3 regions of the Peribacillus sp. P4_B1 genome follow, and region 2 is predicted to be linked to each of the others. Evidence: predicted binding sites of a transcription regulator. Region 2 holds the regulator's gene; each other region holds the start of a gene.
What was found. Region 2 encodes LexA, which represses DNA repair genes until DNA is damaged. Its sites were predicted from a motif close to CGAACATATGTTCG; they were not measured.
Positions count from the first base shown of each region.

Region 1: the regulator LexA is predicted to act here: its motif matches at 2,919-2,932, upstream of uvrB (excinuclease ABC subunit UvrB).
Region 3: the regulator LexA is predicted to act here: its motif matches at 1,836-1,849, upstream of AC1DVK_RS14935 (YhjD family protein).

Region 1 covers NZ_JBFUHM010000003.1:56,381-60,907, forward strand. The annotation lists gene uvrA (excinuclease ABC subunit UvrA) at 1-795, opposite strand, end outside; gene uvrB (excinuclease ABC subunit UvrB) at 802-2,787, opposite strand; gene AC1DVK_RS02665 (CsbA family protein) at 3,008-3,238, opposite strand; gene AC1DVK_RS02670 (catalase) at 3,434-4,527, opposite strand, start outside.
Region 2 covers NZ_JBFUHM010000088.1:2,242-6,768, forward strand. The annotation lists gene AC1DVK_RS25550 (glucosaminidase domain-containing protein) at 1-345, shown strand, start outside; gene lexA (transcriptional repressor LexA) at 589-1,212, opposite strand; gene yneA (cell division suppressor protein YneA) at 1,368-1,679, shown strand; gene AC1DVK_RS25565 (YneB family resolvase-like protein) at 1,699-2,355, shown strand; gene AC1DVK_RS25570 (DUF896 domain-containing protein) at 2,421-2,654, shown strand; gene tkt (transketolase) at 2,878-4,527, shown strand, end outside.
Region 3 covers NZ_JBFUHM010000024.1:1,550-6,076, forward strand. The annotation lists gene AC1DVK_RS14930 (competence protein ComK) at 1-499, shown strand, start outside; gene AC1DVK_RS14935 (YhjD family protein) at 1,399-1,773, opposite strand; gene AC1DVK_RS14940 (TVP38/TMEM64 family protein) at 2,066-2,680, shown strand; gene lepB (signal peptidase I) at 2,714-3,277, shown strand; gene addB (helicase-exonuclease AddAB subunit AddB) at 3,468-4,527, shown strand, end outside.

The DNA of each region.
Region 1 (4,527 bases), on a different contig from region 2:
CCTCGGCTCTAACTCTTCAATCGAAAATCCGCAGTATGGACAAGCATGATGTTCACTGAACAGCAGCTCTTCTTCACCCATAACGTCAATGATGACCTTGCCTTCACCAAGCTTCAAAGCACTTTCCAGTGAATCTGCCAGCCGCGCCATGACACCCTCTTTAATGACGATCCGGTCTATTATGACTTCAATCGAATGTTTTTTATTTTTTTCGAGAGTGATCTCATCACTAAGATCATGCATTTCCCCGTTCACACGAACTCGGACATATCCTTGTTTCTTAACTTCCTCCAAAACCTTTGCATGTGTCCCTTTTCTGCCTGAGACAAGCGGTGCCAATACCTGGAGCTTGGTTCGCTCAGGGTAATCAAGGATGCGGTCCACCATTTGCTCAATCGTTTGTGAGGTGATTTCAATATTATGGATCGGACAGGTCGGCCTGCCCACCCGTGCATATAACAGCCTTAAATAATCATAGATTTCCGTAACAGTCCCCACGGTTGAACGAGGATTTCGACTGGTCGTTTTCTGGTCTATGGAAATGGCTGGTGACAAACCTTCAATCGCATCGACATCCGGTTTATCCACTTGGCCCAAAAATTGACGCGCATAAGCGGACAGTGATTCCACATAACGCCTTTGCCCTTCTGCATAAATCGTGTCAAAGGCCAAGGAAGACTTTCCAGATCCGGATAATCCGGTTAGCACAACAAGTTTGTCTCTCGGTATCGTGATATCAATATTCTTTAAATTGTTGGCCCTGGCGCCTTTTATCACAATTTTATCCATTGCCATGTTTCGTCACCCTTCCGCTTTTAGCTCTAGTAATAAATCACGTAGCTCGGCAGCTCGCTCGAAGTCCAGTGCCTTAGCAGCTTCCTTCATTTCTTTTTCCATGCTTGCCATCACTTTAACACGCTCTTTTTTAGGGAGCTTCGCGAGGCTTGGTGCAAGATCTTCTTTATACGCTTCTCCTTCTTCGGCTACATGTGTGGCCCTGATGGAGTCTCGGATATCCTTTTGAATGGTTTGAGGCATTATTCCATGCTCTTTATTATAATTTTCCTGTATTTCACGGCGCCGCCTCGTTTCATTGATGGCAAGTTCCATCGAATTCGTGATGCGGTCTGCATACATGATAACGTGGCCGTTTGCATTACGGGCTGCACGGCCCATCGTTTGAATAAGCGAACGTTCCGAGCGAAGGAACCCTTCTTTATCGGCATCCAGAATGGTCACTAATGACACTTCCGGAATATCCAGGCCTTCCCTTAATAGATTGATTCCGACAAGTACATCATATTTGCCCATTCGCAGTTCCCGGATGATTTCTATCCTGTCTAAGGTCTTCACTTCCGAATGAAGGTATTGGACCTTGATGCCAATTTCCTTTAAATAATCAGTTAAATCTTCAGACATCTTTTTCGTTAAGGTCGTAATGAGGACACGTTCGTTCTTTTTGACCCGCTCCTGTATTTCACCGATCAAGTCATCTATCTGTCCTTCAATTGGCCGCACTTCAATCGTTGGATCCAGCAATCCGGTTGGACGGATGATCTGCTGAACCATTTCTGGCGTATGTTCGAGTTCATATGGTCCCGGAGTTGCCGAAACGAATATGGATTGATGGACCTTTTTTTCGAATTCTTCAAATCTTAGAGGGCGGTTATCTTTTGCAGACGGCAGACGGAAGCCATGATCGACAAGCACTTGCTTTCGTGCCTGATCTCCATTGAACATGCCCCGGATTTGCGAAAGGGTAACGTGTGATTCATCCACGACCAATAGGAAGTCCTCTGGAAAATAATCCATTAAAGTGTAAGGTGTCGCACCTGATGGGCGAAGCGTTAGATGGCGGGAATAGTTCTCTATCCCTGAACAAAAGCCCATTTCCCGCATCATTTCCAAATCATAACGGGTCCGCTGCTCCAAGCGCTGTGCTTCAAGAAGTTTTTCATCTTCCCTTAATTCCTTTAATCTCTCTTCCAGTTCCATGTCGATATTCTGAATGGCTATCCTCATTTTCTCTTCTCGGGTTACGAAATGGGAAGCTGGGAAAATAGCGATATGTTCGCGTTCGCCTGTGATTTCACCAGTCAGGGCATCGACTTCACGGATACGGTCTATCTCATCTCCGAAAAACTCGACCCGTACACAATGTTCATCGCGTGATGCCGGGAAAATTTCAACCACGTCACCGCGAACGCGGAAAGTTCCCCGTTGAAAAGCAATATCATTCCGCTCATATTGAATATCCACGAGCCTGTGGAGCAAGGCATTTCGGTCTATTTCCATGCCTGTACGGAGGGAAACAACCATCTCCCTGTACTCTTCCGGAGAACCCAGCCCATATATGCACGAAACACTGGCAATGATGATGACATCTTTCCTTTCGAACAATGACGAGGTTGCCGAGTGACGCAGTTTATCGATTTCATCATTGATGCTTGCATCTTTTTCGATGAATGTATCAGTTGAGGGAACATAAGCTTCTGGCTGGTAGTAATCATAATAGCTGACGAAGTATTCAACGGCATTATTAGGGAAAAACTCTTTGAACTCACTGTAAAGCTGCCCTGCCAACGTTTTATTGTGGGCAATGACAAGTGTCGGTTTATTGATTTGTTGAATAACATTCGAAACGGTAAACGTTTTCCCTGTCCCCGTTGCCCCCAATAATGTCTGCATTTCCTTTCCCTCTTTAATGCCTTCGACAAGCATTTCAATTGCTGCAGGTTGATCTCCTTGAGGAGAGTATTTTGAGACTAACTCAAACTTATCCTTCACCAAGCATAGCCTCCTATTGAAATATTTTTATATGAAAACGGGACATGAGCATATCCCTTCTATTTATTCCGGTTTAAGAAAGTATATATACTCATTCTACCACAATAGCCTCAAAACAAACCAGCAATAAGCGAACATCCATTCTACTTTTTTAGTTTTATGGACTCATGGTTTGTTGAGGGAAATGGAAAGTTTTTAGAAAAAAAAAGCACCTTTGATGTCAGGCGCTCTTGGATGTTCGTTTCATCATTCTTTTTGATAACCAAAATCCCACTGTAAGGGATAAGGCATCAACGATGATCAATAAGTTTGTATGCGTATAACCTTTATATGCAGAAGCTGTAATCAAGGCAACAGTTAAAACAAGGCCCACGACATTGTTATAGGTGACTCTTGAAAATAGCATGACAAGTAGACAAGGAAAGAAAAGGGCAGAAAGAATTTTAATCATTTTTTCATCTCCTTTATAAGAGAAAAATAGAGTAGTTTCAGTTTAAATGATTATGAAGTTTTTTGCCAATTAATTTCCCACTAGTTTTCAAAAGCATCCTTAGAAGATAAGTTCCACCCACCCATCCATCAATTATGCCCATAAAAAAAAGAGGCAAACCCCTTTTAAAGGGATGTTTGCTTCTTTTCAGACCAATCAATATGGATCGGCTTCATGTCCTTTTCTAACTGCGGCCTCCGGGTTATCCGTTCCACCCAGAGGTTTTGAAGATTCCGTATGTTTAGAAGCCGAGGCTAATCCCTCTTTCAATCTGCGGCCATACTCTTCATCAGCCTCTTCAGCGAGGGCAATCATTTTTACCTGAATGCGCTTGTCGGCAGGAGCCAATGCCGACACTAAATTGGAGATTAAATCATCTTTTTCCCAATCTTCGAATTCACGGAATGTTTCACCGGCCTGCTTCGTATTGCTTTGGCGATCGATTGTCTCACGGACAAGTTTCCCTTCTACCATAGGTGTATACTCCTTGCCCGTCTGTTCAGCTTCTTTCAAACCGCCAACTGTTGATGGTTCGTAGTTGATGTGGGGGCTTTGGTTCCCCCTGCCAACTTCATATTGCATCTGTCCGCCAGTCTGATTCGTGGCTGTCCGTTTCTTTGGAGCATTAATCGGCAATTGCAGGTAATTCGCGCCAACACGGTGACGCTGTGTATCGGAATAAGAAAAAGTACGTCCCTGTAACATCTTGTCATCCGAGAAGTCCAATCCATCCACTAGGACACCCGTGCCGAATGCAGCCTGTTCCACTTCAGTGAAATAGTCTTCCGGATTCTTATCCAATACCATCGTACCGACATGCAGCCATGGGAATTCATCTTTCGGCCAGATCTTTGTATCGTCCAGCGGGTCAAAATCCAATTCAGGATGATCGTCATCACTCATGATCTGTACGTTTAGATCCCATTCCGGGTAGTCCCCACGTTCGATCGCTTCATATAAATCCTGTGTGGCATGATTGAAATTCGTGGCTTGTATTTCATTAGCCTCTTTCTGTGTCAGGTTCTTGATCCCTTGTTTCGGTTCCCAGTGATACTTGACAAGTACGGCTTTGCCTTCCTCATTCACCCATTTATAAGTATTGACCCCTGACCCTTGCATCATGCGGTAATTGGCAGGAATGCCCCAAGGGGAAAAAACAAACGTAATCATATGAAATGTTTCTGGGGAGCTGGAGCAAAAATCGAAAATCCTTCTTCCGTCCTGGATATTCGTAACCGGATCAGGTTTGA
Region 2 (4,527 bases):
CTAAGAGATCTTGCCAATCTATATGTAAAGGGAACTTCATGGAATAGAAGTTTGTATACAGCCGTCATTGGAGAACAAGATTACAAAAAAGCACTCAAAGCAATATTCGATGCGGGTTACGCCTCGGATCCGAAATATATAGAAAAACTGGCGAACCTAATCGAAACAAGCGATTTAACTAAATATGATGAAAGCATCGAAGAGGTCTATCATATCGTCAAAAAAGGGGATTCCGTATCTGCGCTTGCAAAAGCATATGGTTCTACGCAAATGCAGATTCAACAGTGGAATGGATTGGTCGATCTTAACCTTATTAAAGTGAACCAAAGATTAAGAGTGAAATGAACATTTACAGGGAGCGGGGTTTTATCTCGCTCTTTATTAATTTTATGGTTTCATATTTTTCCTAAAGTACATATATCCAGAAAGCGATACCTTGCCTATCAACCGCCATAAATGAATAATGTTTTAATACTCCTATGAAAACACGCTTCTATTAAAAAAATATTTCAAACCTAGTCTTCCAAATGCATAATGATAGAATTTCGGACATAAATTAAACAAACAAAAAAAGCGCGTTTAGCGCTTTTAATGTATTTGTCTATATAAGCCTATTACTTTTCCAAGTATCGAAACATCTCTTAAAATAATTGGTTCCATATTTGAGTTCTCAGGCTGAAGCCTTATGTAATCCGGTTCCTTAAAGAATCGTTTTACAGTGGCTTCATCATCTTCCGTCATGGCCACGACGATATCTCCATTATTGGCACTGCTTTGTTGTTTCACGATGACATAATCTCCATCATGAATTCCTGCTTCAATCATACTTTCACCCATGATTTCTAGCATGAAAACATGGTCATCATGTGGAACCATGCTTTCGGGAAGCGGAAAGTATTCTTCTATGTTCTCAATTGCAGTTATCGGCATGCCCGCGGTTACTTTACCAAGTAACGGCACGTTCACGACACTAGCTTTGGGGATATTATTCGCTTCCTCCAAGTTCAGTATTTCAATGGCCCTCGGCTTGGTTGGGTCACGTCTTATCAGACCTTTACTTTCCAGGCGGGATAAATGTCCGTGTACTGTTGAACTTGATGCAAGTCCCACTGCTTCGCCAATCTCCCGGACGGAAGGTGGATACCCTTTTTGGCGGACCTCTTCTTTAATGAAATCAAGGATATCTTGCTGCCGTTTTGATAGTTTAGTCATATGTGCACCTCTTCTCCAATGTTCTTTGCCCCATTATAGCATGGCCCCCAATTCTATACAAACATAAGTTCGAATTTAGTTGTTGACTGAAACAAACGTTCGTATTATAATTTTGACATAACATACGAACGAACATTCGCTTTGGAGGGATATTTATGAAAAAAATATACAAAAATTATGTATATACGATTCTGTTAGCTGGATCAGTATTCATCTTTTCAATTTTATTCTCTTGTACATTGGACAATGATCAAAAAAAGGATTTCCTTTCTATAGAAGTAGGTGAAGGCGACACCCTATGGGGAATTGCCGAAAAATATGATGAAGCTGATTTGACAAAAAAAGAATTCATTGGTTGGATAGAAGAGCATAATGGAGTCAGGGCAGATTCGATTAAACCTGGTCAAGTCATTGTCATACCGGTTAAAGGGGAAGAACTTGTTCAGAATTTGGCAAGTCAGCAGTAAGCAGTGAAGGTAGGGTATTATGAAGGCAATAATCTATTGTAGGGTCAGCACAGAAAAAGAGTCACAGGAGACATCATTGGCAAGGCAGGAAGATGAATTAGTCAAATTGGCCGAAAAGTTGGATATGGAAGTTGTTTCCATAATAAAGGAACAGGAAAGCGGTTATGAGTTAAACCGGGATGGCATTTTTGACATGATCGAACTATTTAAAGCCAAAGAAGCCGAAGTTCTATTAATCCAGGACGAAACAAGACTAGGAAGAGGGAATGCCAAAATAGCCCTTTTCCATGTCATCCTTAAAGAAGACGTGAAAATCTATACGCTCTCACACGATGGGGAAATAGAGTTATCGGATTCGGATGCCATGGTCATCCAGATAGTCGGTATTGTAGAGGAATATCAAAGGAAATTACATAACTTAAAAATAAAACGCGGGATGATAAGAGCCGTTGAAAAAGGCTACCGCCCTCAAAACAATCTTCAGAACCAAAGGAATTCTACTGGAAGGGAACGTATGGAAATTCCCATTGAAGAGATTATTAAACTCCGGGCCAATGGATTGACATTTGCAGAAATCGCAGCCACTTTAAGGGGCTTTGGATACAATGTATCCAAAGCTACGGTGAACAGGCGTTTTCTCGAACATCAACTAAATATACAGGAAAGTCAATCATAGAACTTGTAATTTCGCTTTTTTTTTAATACCATGACAATATCCGCAGATTACGAAGGAGCGAAATTATGCTATCAAAAGAAAAAATAGCCCGTATTAATGAACTTTCTAAAAAGGCAAAGGCTGAAGGTTTAACGGAAGTCGAGGCGAAAGAGCAAACCCAATTAAGAAGTGAGTATTTAGAAACATTCAGACGGTCCATGTCCGATACGTTGGAGCACGTGAAAGTCGTTGATCCAGAAGGAAATGACGTCACTCCTCAAAAGATAAAGAATATTAAAGAAAAAAGAAACTTACATTAATGCTTGGACTATTATCATGAAACACCCCATTTTAAGCTTTAATGATTAAAAAGGGAGTGCATTCATGTATGTATTCTCCTATTTAGCTTAATCTAAATAGGGGACTTCTTTAATTTCCAGAAAATATTGTAATATCGGGGTTGTAAATAGTGATTTTAGTTGTGATATTATGCTGGTCACTATAATATAAAGAGGTACATTACAGGAAGGGATGTTTTACGATATGTTAGATAAATTAGATGCACTTTCTATCAATACGATTCGTACATTATCGATTGACGCAATTGAAAAGGCTAATTCCGGCCATCCAGGCATGCCCATGGGTGCAGCGCCGATGGCGTACAAATTATGGACTGAATATATGAATCATAACCCGAAAAATCCAGATTGGTTTAATAGAGATCGCTTCGTTCTTTCAGCTGGTCATGGATCTATGCTGTTATACAGCCTTCTTCATTTATCGGGCTATGGCTTATCTATCGATGATTTGAAAAGCTTCCGCCAATGGGGCAGTAAAACTCCAGGACATCCCGAATTCGGACATACCGCTGGGGTAGATGCAACGACAGGTCCTCTTGGACAAGGTATTGCAATGGCAGTCGGAATGGCAATGGCAGAACGCCACTTGGCAGAAAGCTATAACCGTGAATCTTATAATGTGGTCGATCATTATACATATAGCATTTGTGGGGATGGAGATTTAATGGAAGGTGTTTCTGCAGAAGCGGCTTCATTAGCAGGACATCTGCAACTTGGAAGACTTGTCGTTTTATATGATTCTAATGATATATCCCTTGACGGTGACTTAAGTCAATCATTTAGTGAAAGTGTAGCAAACCGGTTCAAATCTTATGGATGGCAATATGTCCGCGTTGAGGACGGGAACGATCTTCAGGAAATTGCCAAAGCGATTGAAGAAGCGAAAACCGATGAGGCACGTCCAACATTAATCGAAGTGAAAACGGTTATTGGTTACGGTTCACCAAACCGTTCAGGTAAATCTGCTGTTCATGGCGCTCCGCTTGGTGCAGATGAGCTGAAGTTGACTAAGGAAGCTTATAAATGGACATTCGAAGAGGATTTCCATGTTCCAGAAGAAGTTTATTCTCACTTCAATGAATCTGTTGTAGAGGCAGGCGCCCAAAAAGAAGAAGCTTGGAATGAATTGTTCAAAAATTACAAAGAAGCACACCCTGAGTTAGCCGAGCAATTGGAGCTGGCAATCAAAGGTGAACTGCCTGCTGAGTGGGATCAGGAAATTCCGGTTTATGAAGAAGGAAAAACATTAGCTTCCCGTGCTTCAAGCGGAGAAGTATTGAATGCAATTGCCAAAAAGGTCCCTAGCTTCATTGGTGGTTCTGCAGATTTAGCAGGATCTAATAATACTGCCATCAAAGGTGAGACAGATCTATTACCTGGTAATTACAGTGGCCGTAATATATGGTTCGGTGTACGTGAATTCGCTATGGGTGCGGCTTTAAATGGAATGACCCTTCATGGTGGATTAAAAGTGTACGGAGGTACATTCTTCGTATTCTCTGATTATTTGCGTCCTGCCATAAGAATGGCAGCACTGATGGGACTACCTGTAACGTATGTCTTCACCCACGATAGCATTGCTGTAGGGGAAGACGGACCGACACATGAGCCAATCGAACAATTAGCATCATTGCGGGCAATGCCTAACCTAGGGGTAATCCGTCCAGCTGATGGCAATGAAACGGCAGCAGCTTGGAAAGTGGCTATGGAGTCTACAAATAAACCGACTGCCCTTGTACTGACTCGTCAAGGGTTGCCCACAATAAAAGATACTTCCGAAACAGCTTATGAAGGTGTTTCAAAAGGGGCTTACATCATATCCGCTGCTAAGAAA
Region 3 (4,527 bases), on a different contig from region 2:
AATTAATTATGGAAGTAAAATATATGCCCGTATCGTTGAAATGGAGGACGAGTTCATCTCCCCGTTTAAACCTTTGGAAATAGTAAAGAAAAGCTGTGAGTTTTTCGGATCAAGTTATGAAGGACGCAAACAAGGCACGAAACAGCTCATAAACATCACACATAAAGCACCGATTGCAATTGATCCAACCAGTTCGATCTTCTTCTTTCCAACTACATCTCCGTTGCGTCCTCAATGCATCTGGTTATCACATGAGCATGTGGTATCCTATGATCGCCTGGATTCCAAACATACAACCATCACATTCAGGAATAGACAAACCATCGATATAGAAGTATCATGCAGTTCTTTTGAAAACCAGCTGCACCGGACATCTTTTTTAAAAACGAAACTGATCCAGAGGATTGAGGAAACAAAGAGGAAATCGTTCTATCTGTTCTCCGAGGCAAATGGAGTCAAGGCTTCAGAGGTAATGACAAAGTATATACCAAGCAATTGAAGGAAGGCGGATCCAGGCTGTGAAAATCGTAACAGTGCTGACTGGAATGTAAAGGATGCAAACGGCATTTAGTCAAAATTAAAGCAAGCCCTTCTCATAAGAGAAGGGCTCTATTATTAATCTTCAAATAACACTTCCATAAATCGTCGATTTCTTTTTAAATTTTTTCAGTCCTTTCTTTAGTAAATGTGATGTTTCCCTCCTACCATGTTCCCTCTTCAAATAATATTATTACCGTTAGTACTTTTATAAAAATAATTAATTCCAGCCCACAATATAGATTACTCCTAAGTTTTCTAAATTGAGGGAGGGTTATTTTAACATCCAATGATTTTACGATTAAACAAAGGAGTATAAGTTTGTGAGTTATTCACTTCACAATATAATAGATAACCTCTATGTTTCACAAAGGTCTTTTTATACATAATGATAGAGATTATATTGATTTGCCGTTTTATTCATCTGCCGTGACCAAAGTAAGGTAAAGGATAACGTTTTCATTTGTCTCTAATATAGACTTATAACAATCTTTTGCAAAAACGTTTTGCTGACTCTAAAATGATAGTGTTGGGGAATAGTTTTATTAAATGTACAGAATAAGATGTGAGTAAAATACCGATTAAATATGAGCATACGAGCCCGGCCTATTATTCGTTAAGACTGTGTCCTCGAAAATGTTTGTCATAATCAGTAAGCAGCTAAATGTGCAAACGGTTTATGACAATAGTTGAGGGTAGTGAGCCTTATCGATCTTGGTCATGATAAATTGACTCACTCATCTATAAGAAGCAGGAAAGAAGAGATGCGTTTTTTAATGGTCATACTTTCCCTACACCCCAATGCATCTATATCATTAACAGATAATCATACATGGAGGATGGCAGCATAGGGATAAGCCGCTAAATATCCCTAGCATGGTGACTTTTTTCGAAAAAGTAATAACATAACAAGTCTTCCGTTTTATTCCGAAGGCGGGGATTGAAATAATTATGATGTTCTTCATATCCTTTATATAAAAAACAATACATCGTGAAGGATTCATCACGTTTGATTTCACTTACTATAATATTCTCCTTGCGCAAATAGCGCCGTACCTCGGCAAGATCGTCCTGAACGACTTTTAATATATGCTCGACTAGTTCCGAATAGGGCCTTTTTAATTTAAACGGACTAATTTCGATGACCTTGAGATCCCGGTTTAAGACTGTAATAACCATAGGGAGGTAGATGGCTTTTTCAATCATATTTCGGTCATCTTCTGGAATGCGGGTCATCATGACCGCTCCTTTCTAAAAAAGCACGTTTTTAATATTAATATGTATATCTTGTGAAAATTAGAACGTTTGTTCTCATTTGTTTATCCTAATGTATTTTCAGTTTATATGCAAGAAGTTTTGATAAATGATGAAATTTTTGTTAACAAGATTATGTTTTCCTGAGATAGGGAAAGTATGAAGATATATGGATAATAATTCTTGCAATTTCAGGGGAAAGTGATATATCTAAAGTAAACGGTTTTTAATAAGTTTATGCTGCTTTGATAGTAGCATGTCGAGGGAGATAATTATGGATTTGGATACTATACGTGAGTGGTTTACACTTGATAATATATCGGCGCTCATTCAGCAATATCGCTCATTCGGTCCAATTCCCGGAATCTTACTGCCGATGTTGGAAGCTTTTTTGCCCTTTTTACCCTTAGTGGTGTTCGTGCTTGCAAATGCAACGGCTTTTGGTCTCTGGTGGGGATTTTTATTTTCTTGGATTGGTGCAGTAGCGGGGTCTTTTTTGATCTTTTTAGTTATTAGAAGATATGGTCAAATGAGGTTTTTTCGATTTTTGCAAAAACATAAGCAGGTGCAGAGGTTGATGGTTTGGGTGGAAAGCCATGGATTCGGTCCTTTGTTCATACTGCTCTGCTTCCCTTTTACACCGTCGGCCATCGTGAATATCGTGGCAGGACTTTCAAAGGTAAGTCCCTTGCAATATGGACTTGCAGTCGTTGGAGGGAAAGCGGTGATGATTTTTACGATCAGCTTCGTAGGTTACGATTTGGTATCCTTAATACATAAGCCTGTACGTACGATCATTATCGGGATTGTCATCTTTATCCTATGGTATGTGGGAAAAAGACTGGAAGTCCGATTAAATAAAAGCATGAAGAGAGAAGAAGGACAATAAATTAGTATATAAATGTAGTAGGGGTTGAACCAGATGGAAAAAACAAACAAGAATTCTTTGTCCGATTGGATAAAAGCAGCCATGATAGCTTTTGTTATTTACATCTTAATCCGTACATTTTTCTTTTCAAGCTATGATGTTGAAGGGGATTCGATGCAGCCGACTCTTGAAGACGGCAATAAACTTGTCGTGAATAAAATCCATTATCAGATTCAAGATATCAACCGTTTTGACATTATAGTTTTTCATGCGAATGCACAGGAAGATTATGTTAAGCGAGTTATAGGGATTGCAGGTGACCGCATTCGTTATAAAGATGATTGGCTTTACGTAAATGGTGAGAAAGTGGATGAGCCTTATCTTGAGAAATACAAGGAAGGTTTCCCGGGACAGGATTTTACGGGCGATTTTACATTAAAGGAATTGACGGGCATGACAACAGTCCCGGAGGGCAAGCTTTTTGTCATGGGTGACAATCGCCTTGAAAGTGCGGACAGCCGTCACTTTGGTTACATACCAGTTGATAATGTTGTCGGTAAAGTCGATGTTCGATATTGGCCGATCAAAGAGTTCAATTATAAATTTACAGGAGAATGATTGAGGAAGCCCGAAAATTATCAGGGCTTTTTCTTTTGGAGGAAACGCGAACGTACGATTGGTATTTTTTAAAGGGAAACGGTAAAATAATAGAATGTAAATCTAATTGGAAACAGAAACCTAGTCAAAAAGACGAAAGTATTTCTGGTATGATGGATCTAGATATTATGTTGTATAAGGGGGAAAAGAGATGTCACTCCGTTTTTTACTGGGAAGATCGGGTGCAGGGAAAACTTCGAATATATTGGGCGAAATTCGCACCAATTTGGCAGAAAATCCCGAAGGCAATCCAATTATCTACCTCGTTCCTGATCAGATGACGTTTCTATCTGAATATAAATTAATTAAAACACCAGGCCTTGCCGGAATGATCCGTACACAGGTTTTCAGTTTTAGCAGGCTTGCTTGGCGCGTTCTTCAGGAAACTGGGGGAATGAGCCGGCTCCATTTGAACAGCGTTGGCGTTAATATGTTGATAAGGAAAATCATGGAGGATAAAAAAGAAGAGTTAAAGATGTTTCGTCGATCTGCTGATAAGCAGGGGTTCATTGCACAGATGGAGCTTATGCTGGCTGAGTTCAAGCAGTATTGCATCAAACCGGATGACATTCAAAACTATTTGACCGAAACATCACCCTCCGGCAGCGGCATTCAGGATAAACTTCATGACCTTGAATTGGTCTATCAGGCGTTTGAGGATGAAATGGTTGGCAAATATTTAGATTCCGAAGACTATTTCACTTTGCTTATCGAGAAAATGTCTGAGTCTTCATATATAAGGAATGCGGATATCTATATCGATGGTTTTTATAGCTTGACGCCACAGGAATTGTTGATTGTGGAAGAAATGATGAAGCTGTGCAGGAGTGTAACGGTCTCGCTGACGTTAGATCAGCCCTACAGACAATATGCTCCGGATGATTTGCAATTGTTCAGGCAAACGGGAAATCTTTATCATAACCTTTATCAGGCTGGATTGAGGAACGGTATACCCATTTCAGAAGACCGAATCTTAAAAGGGACGGAAAGGTTTGGAAAGAGTCCGGGCCTGAATCATCTGGAAACTTACTTTGCCATTCGTCCTGCACGGACGTTTGGGCAGTCACCTGATGTAACGATTGCCCAGGCAGTTAACCGCAGAGCTGAGATTGAAGGAGTTGCCCGGGACATCTTGACGCTTGTCAGAAAGAAACAGCACCGTTTCCGTGATATTGCGATTTTAGTCCGAAATGGAGAGGCATACACAGATA